One region of the Devosia salina genome, then DNA from elsewhere that is predicted to be linked to it. Evidence: predicted binding sites of a transcription regulator. Region 1 holds the regulator's gene; each other region holds the start of a gene.
The links. The regulator PhoB, encoded in region 1, activates phosphate uptake and scavenging genes when phosphate is short. The targets are predictions, from matches to a motif close to TGTCATNNANCTGTCAT.

Region 1 (4,400 bases):
GATCTCCTGGTGGCCGGGATAGCCGCGCTTCTGGCCAGGCCCGGTGCCGAAGGTGGTGCGGATATGGTCGAGATAGCGCTCCAAGACGTCGAGCAGCTTGCGCTTGCCGGTGGCCTGATAGTAGGCGATGGCGCCTTCGAGCAGGTGGCCGGCATTGTAGAGTTCGTGGCGGTCGCGCAGATTGGTCCAGCGCTTTTCGATCTCATGGCCCTGATACCAGAGGTTGAGATAGCCATCGGCCATCTGCGCGGCTTCGAGCTGGTCGACAATCGCATCGACCTTGGCCTCCAGATCGGGGTCGCGGCGATGGCGCAGGGCATAGCCGGCTGCCTCGATCCACTTGCCGATGTCTGAATCCCAGAAAACCTGATGGGTGTGGCCATCGGGCCCGCCAATGCGCGGAATGCGCAGCGGTGGTGGCGGATCCTTGAGTTCCAGAGATTCAAGAATGCCGCTCTCTTCCAGCTTGCGATACTGGCTGGGCACGGTGCGCGTCAGCACGGTTTCGAGCCGCTCGGCCCAGAAAGGGCCGGTAAGGCTGACGTGGGTGAAATCGACGGGTGAATAGCTGCGCATGGGTCTCCTCCGGGCCTTGCTGGCCGTGTTACGCGGTTGGTTGGGTGCTGGCGCGGGGCACCAGTGTGCAGGGCAGGCGCGTGGTGCCGGTCAGTTTCTCCCCCTTGATCATGCGGATCAGGCGGTGACCGGCTTCTTCGCCAAGGGTCTTGAGATTCATGTCGACGCTGGTCAGCGGCGGGCGGGTTGCCTCGGCCATGACGGTCCAGTTGTCGAAGCCGGCAATGGCAATGTCGTCGGGGATGCCAACCTGCCGTTCGCGCAGGGCCTCGACGATGCCGCGGGCAATCTGGTCGTTGCCGGCAAAGATGGCGTCGGGCTTCCGGGGCAGGGCAAGGAGCCTGGCGCCGGCCTCGCGTCCCCAGGCTTCCGACCAGGGGCCGTGCAGGACAAGGTCCGGGTCGAGCGTTGGGACAGCGGCCTCATAGCCGCGGCGGCGCAGGCGCACGGCCTCGAAATCCTCGGGGCCCGACACATGAGCGATGCGATTTCGACCCAGGGACACCAGATGTTCGGTGGCGAGACGGGCGCCCCCCTCATCGTCCGGCAGCAGGCAGGGCGCGCCGGGCTCATCACCCTGGGAAAAGACATAGAGGGTCGGCAGGCCCCCCAGCGACAATCCGGGTGCCGGACGGCGGTCGGCCCGGCGGCCGGTGAAGACCAGCCCGTCGACGCGCTTGCCCAGCAATTGGTCGATGTGGCGCTTCTCGCGTTCCGGATCGTCGGTGGCGTTGCACATGAACAGGGCGATGCCGGCTTCGTGCAGAACGGTTTCGAGCCCCTCCATGATCGGCATGGTGAAGCGACCGAAACTGTCATTGGAGATGAGGCCGACGGTGAAACTCTGGCCGCGATGCAGGGCCTGGGCCAGATCGTTGGGGCGAAAACCCAGTTCGCGGGCGGCAGAGAGGACCTTTTCGCGCGTTTCCTGGCGCAGGGTGCCGGCCTTGTTCAACGCCTTGGAGGCCGTGCCGAGGCTGACACCGGCGTGGCGGGCCACGTCGCGCAGGGTGGGGCGGGTGTTGGTGTCATCCTGGGTCATCTTCGCATCCGGAAATGCTTTTCCTGGGGTGTTGCCACAGTATGCCGAAACGGTCGCGGTCGGTTCGGAAAAGCTTTTCCGAAGTACATCATCACGAAGTGCCTTTCAGCGCAAGTGGGTTTTGTGGCGCCCGGTTCGGGCGCGTGCTGGTCGGGCTGCGACCGGGAAAGGCCCGGGACATCAAGGGCAGGGCATACACAGGTCCATGCCCCAAGGCTTGAACTCGAATGCTGCTTTTCGTTTCCGGATCAAAACCGCAAGATCGGTCGAGCGCGCCGGTCCAGGTGGGGTCTAGATGGGGTCGCCACGGAACGAGAGACGATGACGACTGCTCTTGAAGACTATCAAGCCCGGATGCGACGGGTGCTGGACCATATCGACCGGCATCTCGAGGAAGCGCCCGACCTCGAAACCCTGAGCAGGGTTGCGGCTTTCTCGAAGTTTCATTTCCATCGCCAGTTCACGGCGATCTTCGGGGTGCCGCTGCATCGATATGTGCAACTGGCGCGCATGAAGCGCGCTGCGCAGGAGCTGATGATCAAGGACGCACAGAGTGTCACCGACATCGCGATGGATGCCGGTTACGAAGCGCCCGACGCCTTTGCCCGCGCCTTTCGGCAAAGGCTGGGGCAAACACCGTCCGCGTTCCGCAAGTCTCCCGACTGGGAGGCGTGGCTGTCGGCCTTCGGGCCGCTGGACACTGCAAGGAGCAAAATCATGCAAATCATCTTTGACCACACGGACGTCATGATCCGCGAGGTGCCGCCCACGCCGGTGGCGATCATGGAGCATCGCGGAAACCGCAGCGGGCTGGGAGACACCTTCGACCGTTTCCGCGCCTGGCGCCTGGCTGCGGGCCTGTCGCCGGAAACCAGCCCGACATTCATGGTGTTTCGTTCGGAGCGGGAGCCCGCCGAGCCGGACGCCTACAGCATGGATATCTGTATCGGAACAGACCGGCAGACTCTTCTGCCCTCGCGCGCATAGGTTTGGTTGACCAGTTCAGGCGTTGGCCGCAAACCGCTCGTCGAAGGCGTAGCCGGCGCCGCGAACGGTGCGGATGGGATCGGTTTCCTTGCCGCGGTTGATGGCGCGGCGGAGGCGGCCGATATGGACGTCCACGGTGCGCTCGTCGACATAGACATCATTGCCCCAGACGCCATCGAGCAGTTGCTCGCGCGAATAGACCCGGCCTGGGTGGCGCATGAGATATTCGAGCAGGCGGTATTCGGTGGGGCCCAGATGCACGTCGCGATTGGCCCGACGCACGCGATGGGTGGTGCGGTCGAGTTCAAGGTCGCCAACCTTTAGGGCGGCGGTGACCAGATTGGGATTGGCGCGGCGCAGCAGGGCATGGATGCGGGCGACCAGTTCGGGCACCGAGAAGGGCTTCACGACATAGTCGTCAGCTCCAGTCGAAAGGCCGCGCACGCGCTCCTCTTCCTCGCCGCGGGCGGTGAGCATGATGATCGGCACGCGGGCGGTTTCCTCGCGGGCGCGGAGGCGCCGACAGAGCTCGATGCCCGAGATTTCGGGCAGCATCCAGTCGAGCAGGATCAGGTCAGGCAGCTTTTCGGCAATGGCGTGCTGGGCCTCGTCGCCGCTTTCGGCAGTGACCACGCGGAAGCCTTCGGCCTCCAGATTGTAGCGCAGCAGGATGGCGATATCGCCTTCGTCTTCAACCACAAGAATGGTGGCGGGCATGGATGTGCTCCGTCGGTCGGCGTCCAGTTGGAGCCGATGGGTTTTCTGTGTTCCCATTCCTCCTGAGGGGAGGGATTAGGGGTGGGTGTTCAAGCGCGCTCTCAGTTTGGATGCACCGGTAAGTGGATTGGCCGGAACCCCCACCCTCGGTCCCTCCCCTCAAGGGGGAGGGAGGCGATGAACATTCCCTCTATGATTAAGCCTTGATCTGCTGGCGCTGCAGCTCCTGGACATCGCCGGTGAGCTGCTTGCCCGTTGCCAGGTAATAGGCGCGCTCGGCGATGTTGGTGGCGTGATCGCCGACCCGCTCCAGGCTCTTGGCGCAGAACAGCAGGTGGGTGCAGGCGGTGATGTTGCGCGGATCCTCGAGCATGTAGGTCAACAGCTCGCGGAACAGCGAGGTGTACATGGCATCCACCTCGTCGTCGCGGTTGCACACTTCCACCGAGGCGGCCGCCTCGCGATTGCCATAGGCGTCCAGCGCGTCCTTGACCTGGCGCAGAACCAGCGCGGTCATGTTCTTGACGCCATTGTAGAAAGTCGGCTGCAGATTGAGGCCCTCGAGCTTGAGCGAACGGCGGGCCAGTTGCTTGGCCATGTCGCCGATGCGCTCGAGATCACTCGCCACATGGATGGAGGTGATGATCGCGCGCAAATCGCTGGCCATGGGCTGGCGGCGGGCGATCATGGAGACTGCCATCTCGTCGATATGACGCTGCATATCGTCGATACGCTGGTCGGCGATGATCGTCAGGTCCGCCAGTTCACGGTCCAGCTTGAGCAGGGCGCGGGTGCCGTTCTCGACGGCCTGCTCGACCTGGCCGCCCATCTCGGCAATGGCCTGGGCCAGCGCGAGCAGCTCTTCATTATAGGCGGTGACGATGTGGTCGGTGCCGGTATTGGGCATGGTCTTTGTCCTCGTCCCTCTCGCCTTAGCCGATGCGGCCCATGATGTAGTCCTGGGTCTGCTTGTTCACCGGATTGGTGAAAATGTCCTCGGTATCGCCCTGCTCGATGAGATTGCCCAGGTGGAAGAAGGCGGTCTTCTGGCTGACGCGGGCGGCCTGCTGCATCGAGT
Region 2 (4,400 bases), 310 kb from region 1:
TGGGCGGCGGAGATGCGGACGCGCTTGCGGCCGCGGGTAATGCCGACATAACCGAGGCGCCGCTCTTCCTCGAGACCCGCGCGGCCACTTTCATCCATGGAGCGCTGGCTGGGGAAGGTGCCGTCTTCCCAGCCGGGCAGGAAGACGGTGTCGAATTCCAGCCCCTTGGCCGAATGCAGCGTCATGATGGTGACGGCATCGCTGGAATCGGCACTGTCGCGGTCCATGACCAGCGAAATATGTTCGAGGAAACCGCCGAGCGACTCGAACTCTTCCATGGAGCGGCTGAGTTCCTTGAGGTTTTCCTTGCGGCCCTGGCTTTCGACTGACTTGTCGGCGCTCAGCATGTCCATATAGCCGCTTTCCTCGAGGATCTGCTCGACGAGCTGGTAGGGCGGCAGGGTTTCGGCGCGATAGGCCCAGTCATCGAATTGGCCGACAAGAGCGCGCAGCGTGGTGCGCTGCTTGGGCTTCAGATCCTCGGTTTCCACCATCATGCGCACGGCCTGCAGCAGCGGCACCTGCATGTGCCGCGCGGTCTCCATCAGCATCTTGACGGTGGTGTCGCCCAGCCCGCGCTTGGGCACATTGACGATGCGCTCGAAGGCGAGGTCGTCGGCCGGCTGCGCCACCAGCCGTAGATAGGCCAGCGCATCGCGGATTTCCTTGCGCTCATAGAAGCGCGGGCCGCCGACGACGCGATAGTTGAGACCAAGCGTGATGAAGCGCTCTTCGAATTCGCGCATCTGGAAGGAGGCGCGCACCAGGATGGCCATGGAATTGAGCGCTTCACCCTGGCGCTGATATTGCTCGATTTCCTCCCCGATGGTGCGGGCTTCTTCCTCGCTGTCATAGACCTGCGTGAACGAGATCGGCTCGCCGCCCTCGGCAATGTCGGTGAAGAGCGTCTTGCCTAAGCGTCCTTCATTATAGGCGATTAGCGTCGAGGCGGCCTTGAGGATATTGGCGGTGGAGCGGTAGTTGCGCTCGAGCTTGATGACCTTGGCGCCGGGAAAATCGGTCTCGAAGCGCAGGATATTGTCCACCTCGGCGCCGCGCCAGCCATAGATCGACTGGTCGTCATCGCCCACCACGCAGATATTGGCTTCGCTGGCAGGCTTGCCCTGCGCCAGCAGGCGCAGCCAGAGATATTGGGCCGTGTTGCTGTCCTGATATTCGTCGACAAGGATGTATTTGAAGCGGCGATGATATTCGGCCAGGACTTCGGGGTTCTCGCGGAACAGGCGAATGCATTCGAGCAAAAGATCGCCGAAATCGGCGGCGTTCAGCGTCTTCAGCCGCGCCTGATAGTCGTAGTAGAGCTTGCCACCCTTGCCATTGGCGAAATAGCCGCTGTCGGCGGCGGGCACGTCCTTGGGCAGCAGGCCGCGGTTCTTCCAGGCATCCAGCATGCCGGCGAACTGACGGGCCGGCCAACGCTTCTCGTCGATGTTTTCCGCTTCCAGCAATTGTTTGATGAGACGGATCTGGTCGTCTGTATCGAGAATGGTGAACTGGGGTTTGAGATCGACCAATTCGGCGTGGCGGCGCAGGATGCGCGCCGAAATCGAGTGAAAGGTGCCGAGCCAAGGCATGCCCTCAAGCGCGTTACCGACGAGATAGGCGATGCGGTCCTTCATCTCCCGGGCCGCCTTGTTGGTGAAGGTCACCGACAGGATTTCCGAGGGCCAGGCCTTCTTCTCCCGCAGGATGTGCGCGATGCGGGTCGTCAGCACGCGCGTCTTGCCGGTGCCGGCCCCCGCGAGCACCAGCAGCGGGCCCTCGGTTGAAAGCACAGCCTCGCGCTGCTCCGGGTTCAGCCCGGACAGATAGTCCGGCCCCGCATTCTGCCGGAGCTGGCTGGTGATCGGGCCGCCTTGGGGGCGGGGCAGGGGGGCAGTGTCGGGCATGCGCGCTCTTGTTCCAAGGTCCGCGCGTTCCGGGACAGGTGCGCAGCCAAGCCTTGACGAATCTCATTTTGTTCTTGCCCGCCAATATAGGGATGGCGGCCGCGCCTGTATAGAAGTCCGGCCTGTCACGGCATCGTCATGCAAGCGTCATCGGTCTGTTTTCCACCACGCCTAAGCGGGGCCCGCATCATTTCTGGGGGACCCATCATGATTGCTCAAAAGCGTCTCGCTGCCCTGAGCGCAGCACTGCTCCTTTCTACGGCCGGCGCAGAGGCCGCCCAATATTTCAATCGCATTGCCAGCTTCCCGGTCGCGCTCAACACGCCCGACGCGGAGGAAACCTCGTCCGAAATCATCACCGTCTCGGAAGACGGCATGACCCTCATCTATTCCGATAGCCCCGCTGGCGGCATCGGGTTCGTCGATATCGCCGACCCCAAGGCACCCAAGGCCGCGGGCTTCCTGGCGCTTGATGGCGAGCCGACCACCGTGGTGGTGGATGGCGGCAAGGTCTATGCCGGCGTCAACACTTCGGAAAGCTATACCGAGCCCTCGGGCAATCTTGCCACCATCGATCTGGCGACCCAGACAGTTGAAGCCACCTGCGACCTTGGCGGCCAGCCCGATTCCGTGGCTCGCAATGCCGATGGCTCGCTGATTGCCGTCGCCATCGAGAATGAGCGCGACGAAGACTTCAACGATGGCGAACTCCCGCAGATGCCGGCCGGTGCGCTGGCGCTGGTCAATGTCGTCGATGGCGCGGTGGATTGCTCCACCCTCAAAATCGTCGACCTCACGGGCCTTGCCGAGATTGCCGGCGATGATCCCGAGCCCGAATATGTGTCGATCAACAGCCTCAACGAGGTTGTGGTTTCCCTCCAGGAAAACAACCACTTCGTCATCGTCGATGGCAATTCTGGCACCGTCACCGCGCATTTCTCCGCCGGTTCGGTGACCCTCGAAAGCATCGACACCGAGGACAATGGTTCGCTCGATTTCACGGGCAAGCAGGCCGACCGTCTGCGTGAGCCGGACGCGGTCAAGTGGATCGATGACCAGCGCTTCGTCGTTGCCAATGAGGGCGACTACAATGGCGGCTCGCGCAGCTTCTCGATCTTCAACAAGGCCGGCGAGATGCTTTTTGACAGCGGCGCTTCGCTTGACCATCTGGCCGCCCAATTCGGCCATTATCCGGACAAGCGATCCGACGCCAAGGGTGTCGAGCCGGAAGGCGTGGACGTCGCTCACTTCGGCGATGACACCTATCTGATGATCGGCATGGAGCGTGCCTCGCTCGTCGCGATCTACAAGGATACCGGCGCCGAGCCCGAATTCGTCCAGGCGCTGCCCTCCGGCATCGGTCCTGAAGGTGCCGTGGCCATCCCGGCCCGCAACCTCCTTGTCACCGCCAACGAGACCGATCTCGGTGCCGATGGCCTTGCCCGCAGCCATGTCTCGATCTTCGAACTGGCCGAAGCCGACGCTCCCACCTATCCGCATATCATGTCCGATCTTGACGCCGATGGCCGGCCGCTGGGCTGGGTGGCGCTTTCGGGCCTGGTCGCCGATGCGGAAAAGCCGGGCATGCTCTATGGCGTGTCCGACAGTTTCCTGGGCGCGCAGCCCTCGATCTACACCATCGACGCCACAGGCCATCCCGCCCGCATCACCGCCAAGACCGTGGTGACGCGCAATGGCCATCCGGCGCAGAAGCTGGATCTGGAAGGCATCACGCTTGACGGAAAAGGTGGGTTCTGGCTGGCGTCCGAAGGCCGTACCGACCGGCTGATCCCGCATGCGCTCTACCATGTCGATGCCGATGGCGAGATCGTCAAGGAAGTGGCCTTCCCGGCCGAACTGCTGGCCGAGGAAATCCGCTTTGGTGCCGAAGGCGTGACCATGGTGGGCGAGGGCGACGACGCCACGCTCTGGATCGCCATCCAGCGCGAATGGAAGAACGACGCCAAGGGCACCGTGAAGCTCGTCTCCTACAATATCGCCAGTGGCGAATGGGGCGCGGTCAACTATCCGCTCGAAGCCCCGGCTGACGGTGCCTGGGTCGGTCTTTCCGAGATCACCGCCCATGGCGACCAGGTCTATATCGTCGAGCGCGACAACCAGATCGGCGAGAACGCCCAGCTCAAGGCGCTCTACAGCGTGCCGGTCAGCGAATTGGTGCCGGGCGCGCTGGGCGGCGAACTGCCGACCGTCACCAAGACCCTGGTGCGCGACCTCATCCCCGACCTGACCTCCACCGGTGGCTATGTGCTCGACAAGGTGGAAGGCTTTGCCGTGGACGCCAGCGGCGAGGGCTTCGTGGTCACCGACAATGACGGTGTCGACGACAGTTCGGGTGAAACCATGTTCTGGTCCATCGGTTCTCTTTAAGGTCACCTCCTTGACCTTGTAGACGGCCGGGCATCTGCCCGGCCGTTTTTCTTTGCTTTGCACGATTGCGCGGTCACCCCACCCTCATTCCCTCCCCATCAA
Region 3 (4,400 bases), 630 kb from region 1:
CGCGCTGGGCAAGCGCGCCGACCTCGTGCAGCTGCGCATCGAGGATGGCATTCCCATCGTGCGCACAGTCTGGCGCCAGGGAAGGCGGGTGCTATGACCGGCGCCTTCGTCGCAGTGGTCGGGGCCAGTGGCGCCGGCAAGGACAGCCTGATCAATTTCGCCCGCGACCATCTGGCCGAGGCGGTCAGGGTGGTGCGCCGCGTGGTCACCCGCGCCGCTGATGGCGGTAGCGAAGATCACGACAGCATGACACCCGAAGCATTTGCTGCTGCCAAACAGCGCGGTGCGTTTGCCCTGAGCTGGGAGGCGCATGGCCTCAGCTATGGCCTGCCCATTGCGCTGGAGGACGATCTCGCGGCCGGCCGGGTCGTCATCGCCAATCTATCGCGGGCCGTGCTGCCCAGACTGCTCGCACGCTATCCCAATGCTCTGGTTGTGGAGGTCACGGCCGAACCCGACGTCATCGCCCGTCGCCTCTCCGGACGCGGGCGCGAAACCGGGGACGATATTGTGCGGCGCATGGAGCGCGGCGCGCGCTTCCGCCTGCCCCCTGGCACCGTCCAGATCGACAATTCCGGTCAGCTCGACCGTGCCGGAGCCCAGTTCGTGGCGCTACTGCGTGACCTGCTTCGTCAGCCCGCTTGAGGAGAATGCCATGAAAAAGCTCAGCGAAACGCCCTTCATCCACGAAACGGCGAAAGTCACCCAGTCCACCCTGGGCCGCTACACCGAAGTGGGCGCGCACTGCCATGTCGCCTATTCGAGCATGGGCGACTATTCCTATTGCGTGGGCGGCACCCAGATCGCCTATGCGACCATTGGCAAGTTCTCCAACATTGCCGCCAATGTGCGCATCTACGCCTCCATGCATCCCATGGAGCGCGCGTCGCTGCACCACTTCACCTATCGCTCGGCCCAGTATTTCGAGGGCGAGGACGACGACCAGGCCTTCTTCGACTGGCGCGCCGGCAATGACATTCATATCGGCCACGATACCTGGATCGGCCACGGCGCCGTGATCATGCCCGGGGTGACGATCGGCAATGGCGCCATCATCGGCTCCAATGCTGTGGTCACCAAAGACGTTGCCGATTTTGCCATCGCAGTGGGCGTGCCCGCCCGCACCATCCGCCAACGCTTCTCCGATCCTGTCGCGGGTCGCCTCGACGCGCTCAAATGGTGGGACTGGAGCCATGCGCAGTTGCACACAGCCCTGCCTGACTTCCGCGCCCTGCCGATCGAGGCATTCCTGGACAAGTATCAGGGGTAACCGTCACCGACCTGACCAAAATTGGGAAAGTTGAACCGCCGTCGCAACCTCCTGCGGCGGCTTTTTCACTGGTTGTTCTGCCAGAAATTCTGGCGTTTCAGCAAGTTACCTGCGTCATTGAACTGTCTCCGAGTTGTTACGCTGTCGTTACGTCCTCGCCCTAGGTCATAGCCAGTTCGATGACGGGGGCTCCGGCATGCTGAAGATTTCGCACGTCACCAGACGCTTTGGCGACAAGGTCGCCGTGAATGACGTGACGCTCGAAATCCCCCAAGGGCAGATGGTGGGCGTGATCGGCCGTTCGGGCGCCGGCAAATCGACCCTGCTGCGCATGATCAACCGCCTCAACGACGTCTCGACCGGCCATATCGACCATGATGGCGTGAAAGTGTCGGAACTGCGCGGCCAGGCCCTGCGCGACTGGCAGCGCGACTGCGCCATGATCTTCCAGCAGTTCAACCTGGTGCCCCGCCTCGATGTCATCACCAATGTGATGCTGGGGCGGCTTAATGGCCGCAATCCGGTGCTGAACCTGATGCAGGTCTTCACAGCGGACGAGCAGTTCGAAGCTCTCAAGGCTCTGGAGCGTCTCGACATTGCCCAGACCGCCACGCAATGGGCCCAGACCCTGTCCGGTGGCCAGCAGCAGCGCGTCGCCATCGCCCGCGCCCTGATGCAGAAGCCGAAAATGATCCTGGCCGACGAGCCCATCGCCAGTCTTGATCCGCGCAATGCCCAGATCGTCATGGACAGCCTGCGCGACATCAATGCCGAAGGCATTACCGTCATCACCAATCTGCACACGCTCGACACGGCCCGCGCCTATTGCGAGCGCATCATCGGTATGGCGGCGGGCAAGGTGGTGTTCGACGGCACGCCCGACGAGCTGACCACCGATGTCGCCCGCTCCATCTACGGCGCCGACGGTCTCAGGGAGGCCTTTTCCGAGGCCATGACCTCGACCTCCCTGGCGCCCGTAAAATTCCTGCCGCGCACACCAACCAACGCGCAGCAGGCGCCCTAGTCGTTCGGCCGCCCCAAGCGGTCGACTGGCCCATCCCGCGTCACCAAAGGAGATTTCCCGTGTCCGCGATCCGTAAACTGCTCCTCGCCTCCATTGCTCTGTCCCTTGCCGCCCCGGCACTCGCTCAGGACGCCAATGTCCTGCGCATTGGCCTGCTTGGCGGCGAAAACGAAGCCGACCGCCTGCGCGACAATCAGTGCCTGGTCGATCTGATGAAGTCCGAACTGGGCTATGATGATGTGCAGCTGTTCCCGGCCGCCGACTATAACGGCGTGATCCAGGGCCTGCTTGGCGGTACCCTTGACTATGCGGAACTGGGCGCTTCGGGCTTTGCCGCAATCTACCTGCAGGATCCCAACGCGGTTGAGCCGATCCTGACCACCGAACAGACCGATGGGGCGACCGGCTACTATTCGGTCATGCTGACCCGCTCGGATTCGGGCATCACCTCGCTCGAGGACATGAAGGGCAAGAGCCTGGGCTTCGCGGATCCGGACTCCACCTCGGGCTATCTGATCCCGCTGGTCACCCTGCCCGACGCCATCGGCATGCCGGTGGACCAGTATTTTGGCGAGACCGGCTTCGGTGGCGGCCACGAAAACAACGTCCTGGCCGTCCTCGATGGCCAGTTCGATGCCGGCGTGACCTGGGCATCGGGTGTTGGTGAATTCTCCGAAGGCTACACCTCGGGCAATATCCGCTCGATGGTCGACAAGGGCATGCTGGACATGGAAGACGTCGTCCAGATCTGGCAGTCGCCGCTGATCCCCAATGGCCCGATCGTGCTGCGCTCGACCATGGACGCGGACGCCAAGACCAAGATCAAGGACTTCCTGCTCGCGCTGCCCGAAACCAATTACGACTGTTTCCGCTCGGCGCAGTCCGGCGACTACAACGGCTATGTTGAAGTCGATGCCAGCTTCTACCAGCCGATCATCGACGCCCGCAAAGCCACCATCGGCGGTTGATCAATTCCTGTCGGCCGGCCCCCATTCGGGGCCGGCCGATCGTCTGACTGGAGATCGGCATGACGGATTTGGCGAGCAATAGCGTTGGTGCGGATATTGCCGCGACATCGAGCGCGATGGCGATCCATCGGCACTATCGTCAGCTTGTACGCACACGCCGGGCCTATACTCTTCTGGCCGTCATCGTTCTGGCCGCCGTGCTGGTGTCCTCGCTGGTTTTCGCCAACAATGCCAGCTCGGGCAAGTTCTTCGAACGGCTCCCCTATCTCTTCGATTTCATCAAGAACTTCGTGCCCGACGATCCCTTCGAGATCGTGCGGGCCCTGTTCGACCTGCCCTCGCCCTATGCCGATGGTTCGTTCAAATACGACTATGAAGTGGGGCGCCACTATCTGTTCGGGACCAGCTTCTACATCCCCGAATTTTTCTACGAGATGCTGGTCACCCTCAATATCGCCTTTGCCTCGACCCTGATCGGCGGCTTCTTCGCCTTTCTGTTCTGCTTTGCCGCCGCGTCCAATCTGGGCGTGGCCGCGCCACTGCGCTGGATCGTGCGCCGGCTGCTCGAACTGATGCGCGCCTTTCCCGAAATTGTCCTGGCCGGCATGATGGCCGCCATTCTTTCGCTTGGACCGATCGCCGCCATCTTTGCCGTTTCGGTTCATACGGTCGGCGCGCTGGGCAAGCTGTTCTTCGAGGTGGTGGAAAACGCTGACATGCGGCCCGACGAGGGACTGCGCTCGGTGGGGGCAAACTGGTTCGAACGCGTGCGCTTTGCCGTCGCCCCGCAGGTCATGCCCAATTTCGTGTCATATTTCCTGCTGCGCACCGAGATCAATGTGCGCGCGTCGACCATCATTGGGGCGGTCGGCGGTGGTGGCATCGGCGAGGTTTTCCGACAGTCCATCGGGCGCGATCATGCCGCCAAGACCTATGCCATCGTCATCCTCCTCTTCCTCACCATCGTCGCCATCGACCAGTTCTCTGGCTGGCTGCGCCGGCGGCTGGTGGGCAATGCCGCCTTCCAGTTCGGGGCCTAGGAGACATCACCATGACAGCCTCGACCCTCTCGCCCCAGGAGCGCAACCGCCTCCGCCAGGCCCATCCAGAAGTGTTCAACCGCAGCATTGCCCAGCGC

Region 2: a site for PhoB is predicted at 2,045-2,061, ahead of K1X15_RS12125 (esterase-like activity of phytase family protein). Genes of this name have one in related genera too.
Region 3: a site for PhoB is predicted at 1,383-1,399, ahead of phnC (phosphonate ABC transporter ATP-binding protein). Genes of this name have one in related genera too.

What each region holds. Positions count from the first base shown of each region.
Region 1 covers NZ_CP080590.1:2,803,446-2,807,845, reverse strand. Annotated here, with positions in the region: gene K1X15_RS13725 (glycoside hydrolase family 127 protein) at 1-576, opposite strand, end outside; gene K1X15_RS13720 (LacI family DNA-binding transcriptional regulator) at 605-1,618, opposite strand; partial or broken gene K1X15_RS13715 (AraC family transcriptional regulator) at 1,940-2,578, shown strand; gene phoB (phosphate regulon transcriptional regulator PhoB) at 2,621-3,322, opposite strand; gene phoU (phosphate signaling complex protein PhoU) at 3,519-4,229, opposite strand; gene pstB (phosphate ABC transporter ATP-binding protein PstB) at 4,255-4,400, opposite strand, start outside.
Region 2 covers NZ_CP080590.1:2,489,463-2,493,862, reverse strand. Annotated here, with positions in the region: gene K1X15_RS12130 (ATP-dependent helicase) at 1-1,910, opposite strand, end outside; gene K1X15_RS12125 (esterase-like activity of phytase family protein) at 2,118-4,298, shown strand.
Region 3 covers NZ_CP080590.1:3,432,553-3,436,952, forward strand. Annotated here, with positions in the region: gene K1X15_RS16845 (alpha-D-ribose 1-methylphosphonate 5-triphosphate diphosphatase) at 1-97, shown strand, start outside; gene phnN (phosphonate metabolism protein/1,5-bisphosphokinase (PRPP-forming) PhnN) at 94-645, shown strand; gene K1X15_RS16855 (DapH/DapD/GlmU-related protein) at 656-1,270, shown strand; gene phnC (phosphonate ABC transporter ATP-binding protein) at 1,467-2,294, shown strand; gene phnD (phosphonate ABC transporter substrate-binding protein) at 2,354-3,262, shown strand; gene phnE (phosphonate ABC transporter, permease protein PhnE) at 3,379-4,302, shown strand; gene phnE (phosphonate ABC transporter, permease protein PhnE) at 4,314-4,400, shown strand, end outside.